Regions from separate parts of the Niabella terrae genome, predicted to be linked through region 2. Evidence: riboswitches for the same ligand, from Rfam matches in the RefSeq annotation. Region 2 holds a riboswitch; the other holds the start of a gene.
What was found. A riboswitch is a leader RNA that binds a small molecule or an ion and turns the genes downstream of it on or off. The one in region 2 is predicted to bind thiamine pyrophosphate.
Positions count from the first base shown of each region.

Region 1: it holds a riboswitch for thiamine pyrophosphate, as region 2 does, so the genes downstream of both, ACYVI9_RS15800 (glucose 1-dehydrogenase) here and ACYVI9_RS14595 (TonB-dependent receptor) in region 2, are expected to answer to the same signal.

Region 1 covers NZ_BAAGRD010000036.1:4,174-15,625, reverse strand. The annotation lists gene ACYVI9_RS15855 (hypothetical protein) at 1-833, opposite strand, end outside; gene ACYVI9_RS15850 (dihydrodipicolinate synthase family protein) at 888-1,829, opposite strand; gene ACYVI9_RS15845 (exo-alpha-sialidase) at 1,831-3,486, opposite strand; gene ACYVI9_RS15840 (FadR/GntR family transcriptional regulator) at 3,619-4,335, opposite strand; gene ACYVI9_RS15835 (MBL fold metallo-hydrolase) at 4,499-5,323, shown strand; gene ACYVI9_RS15830 (hypothetical protein) at 5,543-6,940, shown strand; gene ACYVI9_RS15825 (hypothetical protein) at 7,034-7,225, opposite strand; gene ACYVI9_RS15820 (VOC family protein) at 7,674-8,060, shown strand; gene ACYVI9_RS15815 (iron chaperone) at 8,074-8,442, shown strand; gene ACYVI9_RS15810 (DUF6496 domain-containing protein) at 8,720-8,902, shown strand; gene ACYVI9_RS15805 (YciE/YciF ferroxidase family protein) at 9,015-9,584, shown strand; gene ACYVI9_RS15800 (glucose 1-dehydrogenase) at 9,731-10,591, opposite strand; TPP riboswitch at 10,855-10,958, opposite strand.
Region 2 covers NZ_BAAGRD010000014.1:97,531-108,982, reverse strand. The annotation lists gene ACYVI9_RS14640 (glycosyltransferase family 2 protein) at 1-531, shown strand, start outside; gene ACYVI9_RS14635 (hypothetical protein) at 502-1,203, opposite strand; gene ACYVI9_RS14630 (SMP-30/gluconolactonase/LRE family protein) at 1,290-2,219, opposite strand; gene rplK (50S ribosomal protein L11) at 2,600-3,043, shown strand; gene rplA (50S ribosomal protein L1) at 3,085-3,777, shown strand; gene rplJ (50S ribosomal protein L10) at 3,834-4,364, shown strand; gene rplL (50S ribosomal protein L7/L12) at 4,554-4,931, shown strand; gene ACYVI9_RS14605 (winged helix-turn-helix transcriptional regulator) at 6,513-6,887, opposite strand; gene ACYVI9_RS14600 (NAD(P)H-dependent oxidoreductase) at 6,974-7,519, shown strand; gene ACYVI9_RS14595 (TonB-dependent receptor) at 7,745-10,024, opposite strand; TPP riboswitch at 10,082-10,189, opposite strand; gene ACYVI9_RS14590 (hypothetical protein) at 10,497-10,703, shown strand; gene ACYVI9_RS14585 (alkaline phosphatase family protein) at 10,826-11,452, shown strand, end outside.

The DNA of each region.
Region 1 (11,452 bases), on a different contig from region 2:
CCCAGGATTTCCGTAGAAAAGCCCGGATGGGCATCTCCCAGTTGCTTCCCGGCCAAAGAACCATCATCACCTCCGAAAATAAAAAATCGGGTTCCGAAACTATACGCCGGTCCGGCCGCAGCCACGGCTGACCGGGGCATATCGGACAGCCGGGTCCAGCCGGTAGCCTCGTTAAACGCGTAGGCGTCTTTTAAATACCGGCGTTCTCCTTCAACGAGCTGCGTACCACTGCACACATAAAAAGTCTGGTCTATTGCGGCGGCGACCGCCAGCATCCTGGAGGGACCAGGAAAAGCAGGCAGCGGGGTCCAACCCTTCTGCGGGTGTTGCAAATCCAGGCTGAATGCCAGTTTGGAGGTTTGCCTGTCGTCCGGATGCAGCAAACCACCCAGAACATATAGTTTATTTCCTACAACTGCGCCGCAGCTATTGGCCATCGTGACCGGTAAAGAAGGCCAGGAATCTATGCGCAGTTTGCCCTGGTCTATTTTTAAGGCATAGACATTACTAAAATGTCCGTTTTCATTACTGCCCCCGATAATCACCCAGTAATCATCTACGGTTAAGGACAGGCCATAGCCAAGCGGTCTCGGAAGTTTGCCCATCCGCTGCCAATGGCCTGAAGGTGACCGCAGCGCGTAAATATCATCATACCACTTTTTTTGTCCGCCATTCCAAGGCATGATATTATCCGGGAAATTAGCGCCACCGGCGACCAGCAGTACTCCCCCGGAAACGCCGGCAAATGATCCGGCAAAACCAACCGGGTCGGGAATAGGTGCCAGCTGTTTCCAGTTTACAAAATGCGTTTTCGATTGTGAAATGCCAATCATCGGGAATAATAGAATTATATATAGACAGATTTTAATCATTTTCCAGATAGGGAATTAACGGTCAGCAGGTGCCGAAGCACGCTGCTTTTCCAACTGATCAAAAAAGTCAATTTCCTGGAGATAGGCCTGCACCTGATCATATTCCCGGAGGTCAAGATCCGTCAGTGGCAGTCGACAACCGCCAAGATCCAGTCCCAGCATTTTCAGGATCGCTTTCTGGGTAGGAATCGGCGCAAAACGTCCAAGTACCTGAATCATCTGACAACAGGCGTACTGTGCTTCTTTGGCCTTTTCTAGTTCCTTTTGTCGAAAGAGTTCAATCACCTTATAATACATCGGTGCCGCGAAGCTGTAAGTGCTTCCGATGGCACCCGCTGCCCCCATGCTCAGGGCAGGTAACAATAGTTCATCATAGCCGAAAAGGATATCAAATTTGCCGTTATTAAATTTCAGGCATTGTTGGTACTCGTGTAAAGTATTGGCGGTGTATTTTACCCCCGCAAAATTCGGAATCTGTTGCTCCGCCAATTTCATAAAATCAACAACGCTTACGGAAACGCCGGTCGCCGCAGGCATATGGTAATAATAGAAGGGCGTCTCCGGTGCTGCGGAAGCGATGGCCGCCATACAATTCACCAGATTACTTACCGAACCAGGCTTAAAATAAAATGCCGCTACTGCAGAAATGGCATCAGCGCCTTCTTTCTGTGCCTGGGCGGCCAGCAACCGGGCCTCCTTTATCGAACTATGCCCCACATGTGCAAAAATCTTAAGGCGACCGGAGGCAGCTTTGATATAGGCGGATGTCACGGCCATCCTTTCCTCCCTTGTCATGTTTAATCCTTCACCATTGGTACCGCCTACAAATACGCCTTTCAAACCATCCTCCACCAAACGGTCAACGATGGCGGGCACCAAATCCAGACGCAACTCTTTATTTTCATCATAGGGACTGAAAGTCGCTGCCAGTAACCCTGTTGTTTTTTCTATATTCATTTTAGTTTAATATTTCTCTTATACTGATTTTCTCAAAAATTAGTTGCGCCTGACTGCCTTCGTAAACGATACCAATCGTTTCATTATCTATAGAAGTGATACAGGAATAGCCTCTGCCTCCGAGTTCATCCAGTTCAATGAATTTTTCTGCAGGCCAGCTTTCACCATCATCCAGGCTGACTTTTAAAGTAATGTGATTACGTTTGGTGGTGGAGTTCGGATTCACGAACAGTAACAAATCCTTTTTTTGTCCTTTTGCAGCAGTATACACATGACGATGCAGACTGGCCATGCATACCGGTTCCGGCAGATCTCTGCGGGATCCCGGGTGTTCCATCCAGCTGGCGCCCATATTGTAGGTTACTGAAATGGCCCTTCCATTACCCGGGCCGGACCGGCCTTTATTCGCACTGGTTCTCATATTTAACATCAGGCTGCCGTCGCCTCTTTGAATTACGGTAGCTTCGGTGGTATTAATGCTGGTTGCCGGCCGGCTGGTATGCCAGGTCCTGCCACCGTCCCTGCTATAGGTAATATTAGAAAAGGCTTTACCGTCCTTTCCCCTGCCCTGTGTTGGAAATACCAGGCTGCCATCTGCCAGCGTAATGCCCCGCCCGGGTGCAGGAGCCCAGAGCCACCAATCCTGCTTTTTACACATTCGGGTCAGATTTACAGGCGCTGACCAGGTGGCGCCATGATCAGCGCTTTTTGTCATCAGAAACTGGGCGGTTTCCCTGGGATCATATCCTGGTTGCGAACCTTTGGCCTTCCACTGGTGGTTCCAGTTGGTACTGCTATCACTAAGATTTTTCACCCAACGACCGTTTTTGTCCAGTACGCCATGCATCCATAAGCCGGCAATAAAAATGTTGCCCGAATTTTGGTCTACCAGTATACAGGCATCTGAAACACCGTTAAATTTCTCAGGTAGCCCTCCCCATCGGCCCTGATCCAGGACAATTTGTAGGGGCAACCAGGTGTTCCCTTTATCCTGACTTCTGACCAAACCGATATCGATATCGCCCTGCAGGTCTCTTGCAGACTGGTAACGGGCATCAAAAATGGCCAGCAAATCGCCGTTTTTAGCAGTTGCCAGTCCCGGTATTCTGGAAGTATGAACATTGTCCTGATTTGCCTTTCGTAATGCAACCGCAATTCTGTAGGAAGCGAACGCTGTTTCCGGAAGTAGGAACTTCCTGTTATCTATCTTTAGGTTGTTTACAAGTAGATGAAGTTGCCGGCCGACCGGGGCACCGGGTTTTACTGACAACCCGATCCACAGAAAGTTGGTACCAGGGTTCAACCTGATATTGCCGCTTATCTGCCCTATACGGTTTGTTTCACTGATAAAATGCCATGTACCGAATAAAGCCGCCTTTGCAACCTTCTCGTCGGACAGATAATTGCTGTCAGCGTTGAGAAAAATCATTAGATCCTGAATATCCTCCAAATTGGTGGCCTGGCCGAAAGCCAAACCGACCTCTTTCAGAAAGTGCTTTTGACCATCTGAGTATTCAGGCAAGGTAATCCTGATCAGACTTGTAAAAGGTTTGCCTTTTACGACAGGGATGCTGTAGATCCGCTGATCAAGTATGGACTGGCCCTGGCTGGTTAACAGTACAAAAACAGAAAGTATTACTGTCAGAAAAAATCGCATCGTTGGTAATTCTAATATCTTTTGTGAAAAATCCGGCAATTGTCGTATAGTCCATATGTACTACAAATCAAAAATAGCCAAAAATTTCAAATTTCAAGCAATTAAAAAAAATATAGTCCTTTATCGGAACTGTCAGGGCTTTAGAGGTGACAAAGACCTGCCGGTTAATTTTTTAATCCGGTCAAAATGAGGTTGCAGGTGACTGACCATTCCTTTTTTAAACTCTTCAATCGTGCCTTTTTTCAGGATCTCTACCAGGCCTTTATGATTTACTGCTCCGGAGATAATTTTACCCCCCTCCAGTTTGATCACATATTCAAAAACCGGCAGGAGTAGCAACTGGAATTGCTGCAGGGTCGTATTGCCTGTTATATCGTATAATTTCCCGTGAAAAGCGATTTCATTCTTTATTCTGAAAGCACCTGCGCTTTTTGTTTTCGACTCTTTTTCTACAATCTGCTCCAGTTCTTTGATGTCCTCACGGGTAATGCGGGCAAACAACAGTTCGGCAATGCCCATTTCCAATACAAGCCTCAGCTCAAACAAATCCTGCAAGGTATTATCATCCAGGATAGCCGGATGAAGCAGTTTTTCGATGGTGCCTACAAAATCGGGATTTGAAACGACCATTCCTACCTTTTTCTTGCTCTCAATGATGCCCATCATTTTGAACTTGCTCAGGGCTTCCCGAACCACGTTGCGGCTCACCCCCAGTTTACTGGCCAGTTCATTTTCTGTAGGCAGGGCATCCCCTACCTTGAAATCGTTTTCCCTTAAATACTTTTGAAGACTGAACTCTACATGTTCCGCCATCGATTTTTTATGTATCGGAGTGAGATTTATCGCCATTAATATCAATTGTACTACAATAATACTAATAAAATTTAAAGCCAACCTAATTTTCTTTGGTTGTCGGTACCCCGCGTGCAGTATCAATGCAATGGCATGATCTTCCTGCTGAGCCCTGGCGCTGCTACCGGACAAATTCGGGTAAATACAGTAATTTGCGGACATGTCAAGTCTGTACCTGGCCTCATTGAATTCCGGCAGCAACGGTAATTGCTATTATATTGGCAATGACGAGGAGGCTGTGCTGATCGATGCCGGCATCTCCTGCCGCGAGACCGAGAAAAGAATGCAAAGGCTGGGACTGAACATGACACGGGTAAAAGCTATTTTTGTCTCCCATGAGCACAGCGACCATATCCGGGGTCTTGAAGTTTTATCACGCAAACACCAATTGCCGGTTTATATTTCACCGATAACGCTCCGACACTCCCGCCTTCAATTGGATCCGGCTTTAACGCAAGCTCTTTCAGCCGATACTACCGTTTCTGTCGGCCGCCTTCAGGTGCATTGTTTTCAAAAACACCATGACGCAGCCGATCCGCATAGTTTTACCGTGGAGAATTCGCAGGCTTGTATCGGTATTTTTACAGATATCGGCACCGTTTGCGACCGGCTTAGTGCGCAATTCAGTCGCTGTCACGCCGCCTTTCTGGAGTCCAACTACGACGAGATCATGCTGGAAAAAGGCCGGTACCCCTACCACCTGAAAAATAGGATTCGGGGAGGCCGGGGACATTTATCCAATAAACAGGCCCTGGATCTGTTCCTGCAATACCGCCCGCAGCATATGAGCCATCTACTGCTTTCCCATCTTTCGGCTGATAATAACCATCCCGATCTGGTATATGAACTGTTTCGGCCTCATGCCATCGACACCCATATTGAAGTGGCTTCCCGGTACCACGAGTCTCCGGTTTTCGAAGTTTCAGGATCGAAAGTGATGCGCGGATTCCAACCCGCCAGATTTGAACAATTAAAATTGTTCTAGTTGGGCGGTAAGGATTGAACTAGCCGCTAAGCACCCTGCGGGCCGCGATCTGTTGTCTCGTTGCCAGGGTTACTGCTCAAATGGACGGTCCTGCCAACACCGGGAAAAATACGGTATTCAGATTAATTAGAATCCTGTATATTTACGATTAAATACGCTCGTTCTCAACCAATTAAGAGCCACAACTAAATATTTTGCATTCATCTAAACCAAAACAACATGAAAAGACTGCTTTGGATCGGGCTGTGCCTGATGGCTGTTCAGGCCCAGGCCCAGGATTCTATTGTAATTAACTTCAAAACAAAATCGGTAACAGTTCCCAGGATTAATAAAAAAACCAGGAATATCTGGTTAAAAGTTACGGACCTGCCAACCGATCAATACAAGATCACGATCAATAAAACGGATTCTTTTTTTCGTGCGGGCAATAGCCCTTCCCTCTTTAGTGTGCTGAGTTTCGGCGAGGGGTTTAACAGCATTTTGGCTGGGCTTACCGCCTATTCTGTGAACAGTCTCACGCCATCGATCCCATCCTCATTACTAACAGGCGGTGACAGGGATTTAATAGATAAATTTCTGCCAAACCGACCGGCAGATCAGTGTAAAGGAGCAAATGCAGATCTGGTAAAAAACCTCATCCTGGCCATGCGGTCTGAGGTATTCCATTTCCATTATCGTTTCCGGGATCAGGTAATTACCCCTGCAGATCAATTGATCTACCGGGTGGAAACCGGTACCGAAAAGGATAGTAAGTCGTTTCAGTCCGCAGCCGAGAAGATCCTGGAAAAAAGACTGCAAATGGATCAAGAGTTGGAACAAATATATGTCAACTACTATGACAGCCTGCTCCAACCTGCCATGTATTCAACGGCAAAAAGCTGCCCTGCATTTCAGGTGGGTGACAGCATGCTGACGGTATATAAAAAACAGTTTAATTTATTTCTGAACCGATTCGATACCAGTTTTAACCGGACTTTGATCGCAAAACTTTATAATAAGCTAAAAGCAAAACCTACCCAGGAATTTGTTTCGCTGCCTTATAAGTTACATGGCGATCTCACCAGTTTTGAGGTGGGGATCAATCCGGTCAACCCCGAAAAGAACTTCCAGGCCTATAATACGACCATCGAACTGGAGAAACGGCCTGACCAGCTATTAAGCTTTACCAGTGGTGTTTTTATCAGCGGGCTGACCCATGATGCTTTTGCCATTAAAGCGAATCTCGCCGCCAGCACCACGACCCCCGGTAAAATGGACACCCTCAATTATTCCATTATATCGGAAAACAGCAACCGGGTGAGTGCGGGGATCAATGCCTTATTGCATTATGGAGGGTATTTCAGAACGCAGAATGAACTGGGCTATTTTATTGCTTTTGGCCCGGGTCTGACACTTGAAAAAAATCCACAGCTCAGAATCTCATTGGGCACCGGGCTCATGCTCGGAAGGAACAATAAACTGGCCCTCTCTTTCGGTGTAATGGCCGGATCGGTAGCCAGACTTTCAAAGGCCTATCAGCTGGATGAACCGTACTATTCCGCGCCAACCGCCATAACCCGGGATCGGTTTGCAACCAGTTGGTTTTTATCCCTGGGTTATGCGCTTTTTGACCAATAAAAAAATTGCCAACGGAATAAAGGCCTCGGATACATCAGGACTTCATTCAGCGAAAGAAAACAGAAATTTCAGGAACAGAAAGTGTAGCGAACTTTAACGCGTTGTGGAATCCGCAATTCCAAAAGAAACGGTGTCTTCCCCACCCAGTTCGCCATTACTGACACTATCCGGTGATGTTTCATAACCTGTGTCCTGCGGAATAACTTCCTCTTGTTTGGTGTTATTCGTATCGGCGTTTCCGCAACTGCCCAGAAAAATTGTCAAAAGAATAAGTAATAATTTCATTTTTTAAATTTTAATAATTAACAGGGAGCCCATCTGTTCACCGACAAATTCCGTACCATCGGGTTTCAGGTACCTGTTACCGAACCGCATATATTCCTGGTATTATTGCACCAAGGGACCCGTGATGATTGCTCAATATATTAGCGAAAGAAGAAAATTGTGACACCGGACTTCCCGGCCGTGCCAAAAGTGAAATAAATATAAAGGTGATTTGTTAAGTACGGTGCCCCAGGCAAATTGCCTAAATAGCAGACAGTATCCCTTATGATTACTCTTGGCGCTTGCAGGGTGTCCTGCTCCGATACCCGTTTACCTTGTACAACCGGGAACAGGTATTTTTTGCGGATACAGGACCGAAGCTGCCCGGCGGATGGCCCACTCGAGTAATACTTGCCTTAAGACAAGCCGACCAGCAATAAATATGCGTTTTTTTGTAAAAAAATAAGTTATGAACCCGAAACGAATATGGGCCAATTTCACCGTAGAGGATCTTGAAAGAACTACAAATTTCTATAAAGCATTGGGCTTTACATCCAACGGCAGGTCTGATGAATTGACAAGCTTCCTCTTTGGCGACAATGGCTTTGTCATCCATTTTTTTTTAAAATCAGTCATGGAAAAGAACCTCAAACTGCCTTTAGCAGATGCGGCTCAGGCCAGTGAAATTGTTTTCACCATTTCTGCGGAAACCAAAGAGCAGGTCGACGAATGGTCTACCCAGGTGGAAAAAGCCGGCGGCACTCTGATTACTCCCCCCGAAGTCTTCGGAAAGGACTATTACGGCTTTCTGTTCGCTGATCCGGATGGTCATAAATTTAATGTTTTCTTTATGTAACCGCAGCAGCGCCATGCCTAAGACCAATTTTAAAAACATTGATGCGTATCATGAGACATTTTCCGGAGAAATTTTGGAGCGACTGAATACCATTCGCCGTTTGATACACGAAACGGTTCCGGAGCTGTCAGAAGTGATCAGTTATCAGATTCCGGCTTTTAAAACAACCGGCGGGTCGTTTTTCATCTATTATTGCGCTTTCCAACGACATCTCACGCTGTCCAGTCCTTGGAGCCAGGCTTTTGTAAAAGCATTTGAGAAGGAATTGGCGGTCCTAAAGGTCTCCAGGGCGGCCATACAGTTCCGCCACGATAAGCCATTGCCCGTGGACCTCATCAAACGTATACTGCTTTTCAGAAAGTCAGAAATCCCGGAAAACTGAACTACACCCGGGCCGGCAGCAAACTCAATCCCGACAACTCGGTTTCCGGCCAGATCTAAGCCCAAGAAAAAGCGAATTTCGACTTACCCGGCAAAATATCCATTCCTGTCCGTTTTGTAGAATAATTAGCTCCGTTGTGGTTGCCCCCGTTCCGGGCGGTCAGATTTCCCGATCCTGGCAGTTATATCTGAAACTATTAACATTCCTTCAATAATTTTTTCCCGCTGCACCGGCTTTATGGCAGGTATTTTGACGCATTTGTTATAAACACATGCTCATGGCGAAGTATTCAAAAAAAGCAAGTGACAAAGTCGAAAAGGCAGTACATGAAATGAAAGAAGGAACTTTAAAAACCGGCTCGGGGAAAAAAGTGACCAGTCGTAAACAGGCGATAGCCATTGGTCTGTCTGAAGCCCGGGAGCAAGGGGCTAAGGTACCCAAGAAGTCGTCTGCTGGTTAAAAGAAAAAAGCCTCCTGACAGATAACAACGATTCAGGTACTTCTTAGGGCACGACCAGGTAAATTTCCACACCGGAGCCAATTTATTGATCACCCAAAAAATATTAATTACTATGGAACCGACAAATTATGACGAATCCATGAACAGGCAGCCGCAGTCCACCAATCCAAGAATAACCGATGAAATGAAAAGCAGCGATTTTCACCGTTTATTTGTAGAAGAATTAAAGGATATATACTGGGCGGAACTGGCGCTCACCAAGGCACTTCCCAGATTGCAACAGGCCAGTACCAGTGCGGAATTGGCATCTGCTTTCGAAAGACATACCCGGGAAACCGAGATGCATGCACAAACCCTGGAAAGTATTTTCGAATTAATAGATGAAACGGCTTCCGGGAAAAAATGCGAAGCGATGGCCGGTTTGCTTGATGAAGCGGACACCATCATCGCCGATACGGAGCGGGACAGTTTCACCAGAGATGCTGCATTGATCCTGGCTGCTCAGAAGGCAGAACATTACGAAATAGCAACCTATGGTACGCTCAGGGTATTTGCCAATCATATGAATCATACCGAAGTGGCAAGATTACTGGAACAAATACTGGAGAACGAGAAACGTACCGATGCGGCGTTGACAGGTATTGCGGAATCATTTATAAATGAAGAAGCAGTTACAGAATAGGGTCGCAATAAACATGGCAATAGTTAGGGATCTATAAGAAAAGCCGTCGGAAATGAATTCCGATGGCTTTTCTAGTTACCTGTATATATCGCCTTTTTTGACCCGCCGACAGGGAATCGAAAATTATCAAATTCGGGAAAAACTGCCTAGCCGTTAATAATTTCTCCTCCATTGGGGTGCAAGACCTGGCCTGTCATATAGCTGGCATCCTCAGAAGCAAGGAATAGGTAACAGGGTGCAATTTCGTTGGGCTGACCTGCCCGTCCAATAGGTGTATCGCTTCCGAAAGTCTGAACCTCCTCTCCTTTGAATGAGGATACGATCAGCGGTGTCCACACCGGTCCGGGCGCAACGGCATTTACCCGTATCCCTTTAGCCGCGAGGTTTTGGGCAAGACTACGGGTAAACCCGACAATGGCAGCTTTGGTGGCCGCATAATCTATCAAATGGTCGCTGCCCCTGTAAGCGGTAACTGAAGTAGTATTTACGATACTTCCCCCCTTTTTCATATGAACCAGCGCAAACCGGGTTAACCAGAAACAGGAGAAAAAATTGGTTTGGAAAGTTTTAAGAAACTGATCGGTACTGATCGACTCCAGTTCTTCCTGTACCCATTGAACACCTGCATTGTTGATCAGGACATCCAAACTGCCAAATGCCTGCATTGTCTCGTCAATGACACGCTGGCATTCCTGCTCCTTACTGATGTCCGCCTCAATTAATACACACTGGCCTGCCTCCTCTTCGATCTGACGCTTGGTGCGGGCGGCATCTTGTTTTTCGTTCAGGTAGCATATCACCAGGCGGGCTCCTTCCCTGGCAAACAGCAGGGCAACTGCTTTACCGATCCCACTATCAGCTCCGGTAATCAAGACCGTTTTATCTGCGAGTTTACCCTTTGGATAAGTTCTGGGTGTACTTTGTGGTTTTGGAACCATCAGATCTTCAGTACCAGGCCGCTGCTGTGACTGTGATGGCCGCAGTTTCTCTTTGCTTGCGTCTTTCATAATCATTTGTTTTATGGAGTCCTGCAAATGTAAATGCCGGGCTAATGCCCTTCTGATAGGTAGCGCAATCGTCAAGCCAACCTGCGGAAGGTAAAGGGCTTTAACATTGTTTTAATGCGCATGTAAGTAGGGAAGCAATAACCGGCTGATTTTAGTTTCATTTCCTGTAAATTTTAATCGAAAAAAGATTTCAAAGGGCGTCCATGTCTACCTCTCAAGGCAAGGGACTCTCGTATATAGAAAGAGCTTCCGGCAATACCGGAAGCCCAAAATTTTCTTTTTCCTGCGCTGGCATTATCCAGATCAGGTGCTACGGGTATTTCTCAGTGCGGACCTTTCGGTCTAATTGCCACCCCGAAAGAAAATTTGAATATCTTAGTGAAAGAATGATGCCAAACCGCTCCCCAGCTTAGAAAACTTTGATAATAATATGATAAAAAAAAATAAAGAGAAAGTCAAATATGCCATTATTTGTTCCCCATACCTGCAGCCCTTACTGTTTTTCTTAAAGATATTGCGTCCCTGTCCCGGGCGTTCGTCCAGCGCTTTTACCCTGCAAAGATTTATGAAAATAGCGAAAGCCGGACATTTCGCTGATTACACAGCCGCTGCTTTGGCAGATGCTATTAGGCTATTTTCGAAGCAATTGTAACTTACTGTACTTCAGCAGAAAAAACGGTGTATATACAATTTGGTTGAAAGTAGTTCTTAACCATCTGGCTTTGGGTAAAAAACAACCCTGGCTAAAAAAAATAGACCCTTGTAGAAACAAGGGTCGAAACCAAAACTAACTGCTTATGAGAAAATTGAGTACTTTATTCAATATCTATTCATCAACGCCTTTATTAAAACAATAACTGT
Region 2 (11,452 bases):
CAGGCTAGAGGCATGTACCGTTATGAGGCCAGGGCCGGGCTCCCTTTTCAGTATTTTGAGAGTGGCAATGCGGCAATGGCCACTGATATTTTTCTTGGATCAGGAGGTTTTGATGAAAAATTTACCGGTTATGGAGGGGAGGATCTGGAACTTGCTGCCCGGATTTTCCAGCAATACCATCCGGGGTTTATTTATAACCCCGGAGCGACGGTGACGGGTAAGATGAATAAAAGCCTGGCAGAGGGACTGGAACAACGCCGTGTTTTTTCCGGCAGCGGTCTGCGTTATATCGAGCGCAAACATCCCCAGCTGGACGATATTTTTAAGCTGGGCTTTTTAAGGAGTCCCCGGGCGGGCTTGCTGTATACCCTGCTACCGGAAAAGATCCTGGAAAAACTGGCCGAGTTAAGGCTGTTGCCAGCGCCATTCCGCTGCCGGCTGGTTCATTTACTGGTATTTGCCCATATGTACCGTGGCTATCGGGAAGGAGGAAATCTTTTATCAGGCAGTCGCACCCTTCACCAGCCATGAGAGTCCGAAAGCTTCAATGGCCAGTGTTTCCATCCAGAATGTGAGATGCAGACGGCTGTAGTCCGATTCTGGTATGCCACCCAGATAGCCACCCCAGAAGATCATAAGCAGTGCCAGCACCATGACCAGGGCGCAGACCCGGTAAGTGCGGTTGCGCCGTTTCTTGGCCGCAGATCGGTGGGCGGGTGCCTTGGACGAGCGGGTAAATACGAAAAAGGACAATGCCGCCAGACAGAGCAGAAACAGGGCGGCAGCTATATAATGAAATAACGCTCTGAAAGTTCCGGTTTTAAGTACGGTGACGGCATAGCGGTAATCGGCGTCACAACAAATATCAGTTATATTATAGGTCGGAAACAGCACCAGGCAGAGTGCCGAAAATCCGGCGGCGCAGGAGAGGTAGAAATCAATGGGCTCTTTCCCTTTGTAAATAATCAGGAAAATGGCCAGCAGACTGACGACCATACAAAATAGACTGGCGGCCCGGGTAAAATAATAATGGCTCAGTGAATCCAATGGTGCGGTATAGCCGGTGTCTGCCAGGGTAAAAAAATACAGCAGCAGGGGAAGGGCCATGCCCAGGATGCCCACCAGTTTACGCAATGTTTTCTGTTGGGTAAGGCCGATTTTCTCCGCCTCACTGAAATCAGGTTTGAGTGTAGCAGGTTTCATATGGATTTGGTTTTAAGGCCGCAACCGGATACTTCGGCTGCGATTATTTACTATTATTTCATTTAATAAAATATTGATTATTAGTATTAATTGCCTTTTACATTCATTTTAAGTGTATATACAGAAGGCCCCGCGGTAATGAAAAGCAGGTCCCGCTTTTTGCCGGCAAAGCAAAGATTCCCTACCCATTTTTCAGGGACCGGAATAAAGGCGATTCGATGGCCCATACTGTCCAGAACGGTGACGCCCTTACCGCTCAGGTAAAGATGGCCTTTTTCATCCAGGGCAAGACCATCAGAACCCTGGGCCACAAAAAGGGTTTTATCAGTCAGGCGGCCATCGGGCAGGATGCGATAACGGTAGGTCTTCTGATCTCCCAGATCTGCCACAAACAGGTACCGGCCGTCGGCTGTGCCGATGATCCCGTTAGGCGTAGTCAGGTCGTCACAGACCACCATGGGGCTGCTGGCGCCCGGTGGCAGATAATAGACCCGTTGCTGGTTTTGCTCCGGCATCTGATGCTTCCAATAATCCCTTCGGTAAAACGGGTCGGTAAAATAAATGCCACCCTGGCGGTCAATCCACAGGTCGTTAGGACCATTGAGCCTTTTGCCCTCCACTTTACCTAATAGCACTTTCACCGTCAGTCCCCGGGAATCAATCGACCAGATCTCATTGTTTTCATCAGCGCAGGCAATAATATTACCAAGGGTGTCAATGGCCAGGCCGTTGGCGCGGCCTGCCGCTGATTTGAAATTCCAGAGTATGGTGGTTGCGGGATCATAACGCCAGATCTTATTGTCGGGCTGGTCGGTAAAGTATACCCGTCCCTGCCCGTCAGCCACCGGACCCTCGGTGAAATGGAAGGTGTGTTGAATCCGGGTCAGGGCAGCTGAATGTCCCGAAACGATCCCCAGAGAGTCAAAAAAGGCAGGCGCCTCAGGCTGGCCCACAGCCTGCAGTGCTAGCAGTCCTGCCAGCAGGCAGGTACCAACTGTGATCCGGTAGATTTTCATATTGTGAATATAATCATACCCCTGCAAAATGCAGATCCCTTTTGCAGGATTTCCGTTAATCGGGGAGGAGTTAACCGTAAAATATTGATAAAGAGTATATTTGTGCAGTTGTGGTTTGCCCCATGGTGGGGAACAGGCGGCAGTAATCCTTACTAAATGAGATCAAAAATAAAAAACCCTGAAATTTCACCAAATCAAAAGCTTTTGCTACTTTTGCAGCCCCAATTAGTTCTTTTAACGAAAGTGATGGCTCGGAATGTTAGTTGTAATCAGCTGCATCTGCTGAGCCAAAACTGATCCCGGTTTTCCCGGGAAGAGGAATTTGGGAGTTCAGTTGCCCGGTTGGCAGCAGAACGTTTGAACCAATAAATCATTAAAAAATGGCAAAAGAAATCACCGGCTATGTAAAGCTGCAGTGTAAGGGTGGACAGGCCAATCCTGCACCTCCGATCGGTCCGGCGCTGGGTTCCAAGGGTATTAATATCATGGAATTCTGTAAGCAGTTCAATGCGCGCACACAGGACAAACAAGGGAAAGTTCTCCCCGTATTAATCACCGTTTACGCAGACAAGAGTTTTGAATTTGTAATTAAAACACCTCCGGCAGCTGTCCAGCTGATGGAAGCGGCTAAAATTCAGAAAGGTTCCAAGGAAAGCAATCGTGTCAAAGTAGGTAAAGTATCCTGGGAGCAGGTTGAAGCTATCGCAATAGATAAGATGCCTGACCTGAATTGCTTTACAGTTGAAAGCGCGATGAAAATGGTTGCCGGCACTGCCCGCAGCCTGGGCATCACAGTTGAGGGAGCTGCTCCCTGGGAAAACTAAAGCCCGGTAAGAAACTTTCCAAAATCTTTAAAAGAATTACAATGGCTATTACTAAAAAAAGAAAAGTTGCAAATGCGAAAGTTGCTGCCGATAAAGCGTATACGCTGAATGAGGCTTCCGCATTGGTAAAAGAAATAAATACAGCAAAATTTGATGCTTCGGTTGACCTGCACGTTCGTCTGGGTGTTGATCCCAAGAAAGCAGATCAGGCCATCCGCGGTACAGTTACCCTGCCCCACGGTACAGGTAAAACCAAAAGAGTATTGGTACTCTGCACTCCCGATAAAGAAGCAGATGCACAAGGTGCAGGCGCTGACCATGTAGGTCTGGATGAATTTATCCAGAAAATTGAAGGTGGCTGGACGGATGTTGATGTTATTATTGCTACTCCGGCTGTGATGCCTAAAATTGGTAAACTGGGTAAAGTACTCGGTCCCCGTAACCTGATGCCCAACCCCAAAACAGGTACCGTAACCAATGATGTGGCTGCGGCAGTAACTGAAGTGAAAGGTGGTAAAATTGCCTTTAAGGTAGATAAAGCAGGAATTGTTCACGCATCCATCGGACGGGTAAGCTTTGATCCTGAGAAACTGGCCGCTAACGGTCTGGAACTGATCAATGCACTGGTTAAAGCAAAACCGTCTACTGCCAAGGGTACTTACCTGAAGGGCATCAGCATGGCAAGCACCATGAGCCCTGGCATCGCACTGGATACTAAATCATTTGTTCATTAAGCCGCAACGGATCATCTTAAAGGAAGCGCCAGGCGTCTTAAAAAAATATCTTAACAATGACTAAAGAACAAAAAAACGAAGTGATCGAAGTCTTAAAGGACAAGTTCACTCAATATAATAACTTCTATATCACCGATACCGAATCGCTGAGTGTAGAACAAATTACAAAACTGCGTCGCGCCTGCTTCGACAAAAATGTCGAAATGCGTGTCGCCAAAAATACACTGATCAAAAAAGCACTGGAATCAATTGATACCGATCGCTATAATGATGTGTATGGTTCACTGCACAAAGTGACCGCTTTGATGTTCTCTGAGAACCCCAAAGAACCCGCTGTCATCCTGAGTGCTTTCCGTACAGAAAGTAAACTGGAAAGGCCGGTTCTGAAAGCTGCTTTTATAGATGGTAGCGTATACGAAGGTGATGAGAACCTGAAAGCGCTGACTACCCTGAAAAGCAAACAGGATCTTATTGGTGAGATCATCGGTCTGCTGCAGTCACCTGCGAAGAATGTTATTTCTGCACTGAATGCAGGTAACAAACTGGCTTCGCTGGTAAAAGCACTGGAAGCAAAAGCGGCTGAATAAGCCTGCCCGATAAGTAGTTCTTTTTAAGTTCAAAAATATTCCGGTAGGTTGGTCACTAAAATGGTAATCAGCGCCGGTATCCCAAGCCTTCGGGAATTTAGTGAAGGCAAATTTATAACCCTCCGCCGGAGTCCGGTATCCTGAATTATTCGGGAGGCACTATGAAGGCGGTTATTAAAAAAATGTAAAATGGCAGATTTAAAAGCATTTGCAGAACAGTTAGTAGGACTGACTGTCAAAGAAGTAAACGAGTTAGCTCAAATTCTGAAAGAAGAGTATGGCATCGAGCCTGCTGCTGCTGCAGTAGCTGTTGCTGCTGGCCCTGCTGCCGGTGGTGCTGCTGCCGCTGAAGAAAAAACAGCTTTTGACGTTATCCTGAAATCTGGTGGCCCTAACAAGCTGAACGTAGTTAAAATCGTTAAAGATTTAACTGGTTTAGGTCTGAAAGAAGCCAAAGAATTAGTTGATGGTGCTCCCAAGCCTATCAAAGAAGGTGTAGCTAAAGCTGAAGCTGATGAAGTAGCAGCAAAACTGAAAGAAGCTGGTGCTGAAGTAGAAGTAGCTTAAGATTCTTTCTTCTGAAATAAGTAAAGGTCCCGGTTTTCCGGGGCCTTTTTCTTTAGTGCGCCCGGCATGTTGCATTTCTAGGAGGTGTGAGACCTGTATTGGCCCGGTAAGGGGAACAATTAGCTTCAGCGGCAAGGGTGCCCTGGGTGACCAGGGATCTGAAGGAAGCCGAAGGCAAAACGCCGACCTGACGCACAGGAATCGTATGAGGCCCGTTGTCTGGATGAGGGGACTAATATCTCCAAAGTCCGATACTTACCCGGAAAGACAACTGGTAAATACGGTAGGTATAAGCGTGACAGAAATGCATCTTACCCGGGGAGACCTGACAGTCGGTTTGCGGCAGGAACGCGCGGTATTCCGATCCGGGACAACAACAGTGGGGACACTGGTCTGAACTGTCAGAAGTCAGCCGAGGTCATAGTAAGCCCGAAACGAGCCCGTCGCCCGTAAAGGAGCCGAGGGAAGCCTCACAGCAAGGACGAAGGACCGAACCATTAACGAACGGATTTAACTCACGATTATAAATCAACAGTCCCTACTGCAACTATTAAGCCCTATTTGGGAGCCCGTTTTCTGGGCAACAGCTTCGGTTTTCGTCCGAACTGACGGGCCATAGGTAAACATCCAACGAGGAAGGCTTATGATATTTGCATAAAAATCTGTTTGGGGAGCGATTTTCTGGCTGCTTTTCTGATTCCGGTTAAAATCCTGAACTTTACTCTTATAAAATTAGTTCAGGATATATGGAGTCTTCAACATTACTACCGCGGGGTATGTTTTCAGAAGTACTAACCCAATTAAGAGATATTCACAGGCTTTGCTGACGTAATAGATTATTTGCAGGGAAATGTTTCTTTGGATGAGCTGTAAGAAAAATTAGGATGTAACGACTAAATCAGATTACTATGAGATACTTTTTGAGCTTAGTCTTAAAATTTCTAGCGGTATTGCTTATTTTGGTGCTGGTGTCATCAATACTCACCACGTTGACAGACTATCTACTATGCTTTCTAAATAACAAATCATGTCAGCATCGCTCATTTAGCCAAAGATTTACTTTTTACATAGCTTATACGATAGCTTATGCTTTTCGTTCTTGGTTTTTTTGCGTCATTATTTTTGGAATTATTGTTTGGGAAAAAAGCCCGTTGAGCTTTTTCTATTTTATGGCTTTAAGTGGTATCATAGGCTTGATATTTTCCTTTTTTACGAAAAGGTTTGCTTTTTCCATATACATAGAAAGGCCGGATAGGGAAATACGTTATATAGTTGTTACTACATTTACCATGCTATTGTTCCCAGTTATTTTGAGATTATTTAAGCGAAAAAATTTAGCAACTTCCGCAAAACAAGAATTCATTCGGGAATAACGAATAACATCTTTTATTTTACAATCCACCGATGGCTTTAAAAATTTGACAAAAAGGTTTGTATTCGGGGCAGTTTTATTCAAAGTCAGGGCTAAGGGTTATTCAAAATCCTTGGTCCTGATTTAACTTAACTGGATAAATCCAATTACCAATTTAATTCAAGATAGGGGTGATTTTCCGCTGCTTCTGAAAGAGCGGGTAATTAACGCTAAACTTTTTCCAGAAACTCACCTTTTTCACTGACAACCTGATTGCCCCACTCAGTAATGGCTTCCAGAACAGGAATAAAGCTTTTGCCAAAATCAGTCAGGCCATAAACAACTTTAATAGGAGGTTTTTTACCATATACTTTTCTTGAAACGAGACCATCTTTCTCCAGTTGTTTCAATTGCAAGCTCAAAGTCATTTCAGTAACGGACATCATTTCTTTACGTAGTTCGTTGTATCTTTTGGGTTCGTCCTTTAAGTGGTAGAGAATAACCGCTTTCCATTTTCCGCCTACCAAATCCATTGTCAGACTTATCGTACAGGGATAAGATTTCCCTTTTAGTTTGACAAAGTCGCCGATACATTCATTTTTCATTTCACATTTTTTTGAACCTATCTATTTGGATAGTTATTGCAAATGTAATTTACTAAAATTAGTTTTGCAACTATAAATATTATAGTATGTCATTGATTATTTTAGCACACCCGAATTTTGATAGATCTCTTGCTAATCGAACGATTATCGAAGAATTGGAGAAAAGCAACTTAGAATTAGAAATCAGGAATATTCCCAACTTGTATCCCGATTACCAAATTGACGTGAAAGCGGAACAGGCAGCATTGATGCGACACCAGACAATTGTGTTGCAATACCCGTTCTACTGGTACAGTATGCCGGCAATTTTAAAGCATTGGTTTGACGAAGTCTTTCAACACCAATTCGCATTCGGCTCACATGGAGATAAGCTGAAAGGGAAAAATTTTGTGCCAAGTTTTACCGTTGGTTCATCAGAAAGCAGTTATACCGCATTAGGCTTTCAACATTTTAGAGTACATGAATTTTGTAAACATTTGGAGCAAACCGCTTACCATACACAAATGAATTATATAGAGCCGGTTTATTTTCACGGAACTTCCCTGGCCGCCGGTTTTGCGGAAGAAGAGGTAAGGGGTAGATCAAAAGAACATGCAAAAAGGTTGATTACCCGATTGCAGGAACTTGATTAAATTTACTGGTATTTAATTCACAGAAAAGGTAAAACGCCTGCCGCAGTAATCTTTCCGTGTTCCCGATATAGTATAAGTTTTTAGGGCTATAACCGTAAAAAAATGGTATTTGTAAGACTTATTTAGGTTATAACTTAAAATAGTTCAAATTTCAAGCAGAAATACCTGGTCATTCTTGTCAATGATTGGTGAGCAAGTATCCGCAGTCTTATTTTCTGCCAAATATTATAAACTGATATTGACTCCGAAATTCCAGTTCGTACCTGCCTGCGGATAATAATAGTTTTCCGTAGTCAGGCTACCTCCATACAGATAACTATAGGTATATCCGTTATTCTCGTAAGCCTGATTTAGCAGATTGCGGACCAGCAGGATCAGACTAATATCTTTGAAACGGCGGTTGGTAAACTGATAGGCCACCCGGACATCGGTCAATGCATAAGGGTTAATACTTTTTAATTCGTCCTGGGCATTGTCCAGGTACTGGCGACTTACATATTTTTCAAGGACTTCCAGATAGAAATGCCGGCTGCCCGCCGGGTCGGTAAAGGGCTCTAGTCGAAGGCTGGCACCCGCAATGGTATTGGGTGAGAAGGCAATGTCCGTATTACTAAACGACTGCTCCAGTTGTCCGCCATTATCATAATCATCGCTAAACTGCGTGATTGCTTTAATTTTATTACGGCTCAGGGTTGCATTGGCATGGATTAGCAGCCTCTTCCAGGGTTGGATGGCTGTAGTTAATTCGATGCCGGCCTGATAACTGCGGTCCACATTGGTCCGCACATAGGCACCCACATCATTAATTTTCCCGGTCAGAATCAGCTGGTCCTTATAGTACATATAATAGCCGTTGATGCCGGCTTCGAAGCCGGGTCGGCTGTACTGGTAACCCAGTTCGACATCGGTGAGTTGTTCAGGACGCGGAGCCTGCTGACCAGCGGCTTCAAAATCGTCCCGGTTAGGTTCTTTGTGGGCCAATGCCAGGGAAGCATAAATTTTACTCAGCCCTTCATGGGCATGAGTGATCAAGTAGCTAAGACCGCCCTTGGGATTGAAAAAAGTATAATTATTGTCGATGGAATCCAATGCGGGATTCTTCCGGAACCCATTGATATCGTAATGGACATTTCTGAGTTGCAGGTCCAGATAACCGTATAGCCCCCTGGTGATCTGCTGTTGCAGCTTAGCGTAGAGGTTGGCATCCTTTTTATAAGCGGAAAGATGATACCAGCGGTAGTCCAGGGGGACGCCCCATTCCGCCCATTTTACAAAACCATAGTGACGGGCGTCATAACTGGTATAGGCGCCACCCGCATTAAAATCTGTATTGCCTTTGCTGTAGTTTGCGGAGAATACGGTACCATAATAATAGTTATCCAGCCAGAGCTGACGGGTTAGATTGGTGGATTCAATGGTCGTACCACCGACTTCTACCGGTTCCAACCCGTAATCCGCCAGGGATTCTCCATCCTTGTATTCATTATAATAACCGCGCCCCCGGGTCATAAAAAAACTCAGGTTTGCGGACCATCCGGAATTGAACTTATGGTTAACAAAGAACTGGTAATAATCCTGTTGGTAGTTATCGGTCTGGTCTTCATAATAAGTACTATCATTAATCTGCCCAAGGGTATTCGACCGGCGCCCTGCAGGCGCCGCAGCTTCGAGTTGCTTTTTATAGTCGATACTTGCCGGATCATCCTGGTCGGTATAATAGGTGCCAATGCCATTCCAGGCCTGCCCGGTTTTTTCATTACCCGAAAGCAGGTTGAATTTGATATTGGTTTGCTCATCCTTAGAAGTCCAGCCTGCCAGGAACTGCAAAGACTTTAGAAGTGTTCCCGACCGCTGGATATATCCATCGGAACTGATCCGTGACAGACGCAGATCAAACTGAAAGCCCCCGGCGAGTTTACCGGTTCCTGCCTGCAGTGTGTGTTTCCAGGTATTAAAGGAGCCATAGGAATTACTGATGCGGGCGGAGCCCTGCTGATCCTGTTGCAGGGTATAAATGTTCATGGAAGCGCCAAAGGCGCCTGCCCCATTTGTGGAAGCCCCGACACCCCGCTGGATCTGTACTGATGCGGCTGAAGAAGCCAGATCACCGAAGTTGACAAAGAAAGCGCCCTGAGATTCCGGATCGTTGACTGGTATGCCATTAAAGGTGACATTGGTCCGGGCCATATCCGACCCCCGGATCCGCAGAGAAGCATAACCTACACCAATGCCGTCATCAGAACTGGTAACCACCGAGGGTAATTGGGAAAGCAGGTAGGGGAAACTGGCGCCCAGATTCTGACTGCTGATTTGCTGCTGACTGATATTGGTAACGCTGAAAGGCGCTTTCTCATTCAGGCGCAGGGCCCGCACTTCTATGGGAGCCAGGGTGCTGGAGAATAGGGGCTGACCGGTTGTATCGGCTTTCAGGGTGGAATCAATTTGCTGGCCGTAGACAGCCAGACTCAGGGCCGCAAAGCAGCCGGATAGTAAAATCCTCTTCATTTGTTTTTCTTTTAACCAATTAAAAAAAATAATGAGAGGGAAATGCTGAATGGAGAAAGGATCTTTCGTTTTCCTTCCCTGCGCAGGCATTACCCTGATCAGGTTTACGGGTATTATCTCAGCTTTTCTGACCTTCAGGTCGGATCGGCACCCCGGGAACCTGCCCACCTTTTGGTGGACATCATGTTCTAATTTTAGAACAGCGCGAAGGTAAAGAATCTCCGTCGAAATCGCAAAGACTTGTTCGGTTGGCAGGGATCCAGGCACTAAAAATTTCAATTCGGTATGAACAGGTTCTCCTAGATGTGATGGTTTGTCTATGAAATTTGGGCAATTGGTATTTTTTTTTGACAAATCAAATAGGGCAAGATATGTGCAATCTTTTTTTGCTTATTTCCTGGGAGTGTTGAATTTTACGATGACTACAATTATCTTCGGTATATTAATCGACTTAAAAATTAGACAATAAATTATGGAAAATAAAAAGGGGATAAACTTTTTCTTTGCAACTATTGCAATTATTTTAGGATGGACGTTGTTTAAACATATTGACTTTAAAAACCTCACACTTAAAGACCCGGTTTTAGATGTTCTTTATTTTATCGTATTTATCATCTCTATTTACCTGATCATAAAAGACAGGAAGAAAGAATCTAAAGAAAAAGCCAATACTAACTGATAGTGCCAAAACCGGAACTGAAGGGTTTCAATTGAGCATTTGTATAAAGTTCAACATAATTGATGTGTTGAGTTTTGAGCTTTTTAGTTTCGTTTATTTTAAAACTTACTAGCAGCGCCATAATGAAAAAAATTTGCATACTGGTGGTTGTGTTTTGGAGCCTGCAACTGCAAGCCCAGTCGAAGAAACACGTGATTATGATCACGTTGGACGGCATGCGACCGGAATTTTACATGTCGAAGGATTGGCATGCGCCGGAGTTGAAAAAGCTGGTAGATGAAGGTGCGCATGCCCGTGCCGTGACAAGTGTATTTCCCGCAATGACATTTCCTTCCCATACTACGATGGTGACCGGCGTCACGCCGCAGACCCATGGAATATATTATAATACGGTTTTTACTCCAGCGCAAACCGCGAATCGTATTTACTGGAACTTCAAAGAAAACAAAAGTCTGACCTTATGGGAAGCCGCCCGCCTGAAGGGACTTAGCACTGCTTCTCTGGTCTGGCCTGTATCTGCAGATGCACCGGTGGATTTTAATATACCTGATATCGGAGGGATGGGCACTGAGGTCCTGGAGAAGTACAGTAAGCCTGACGGCGTTACGGATATCCTTAGAAGAGAGGTGTTGGATGGTGCTGAAAAAATAAACATAGGAGATGATAGGTCTGTGGCTAAGATTGCTGCCTGGGTTATCAGGAATAATAAGCCGAATTTGATGAGCATACATATGTTTCAACTCGATCAC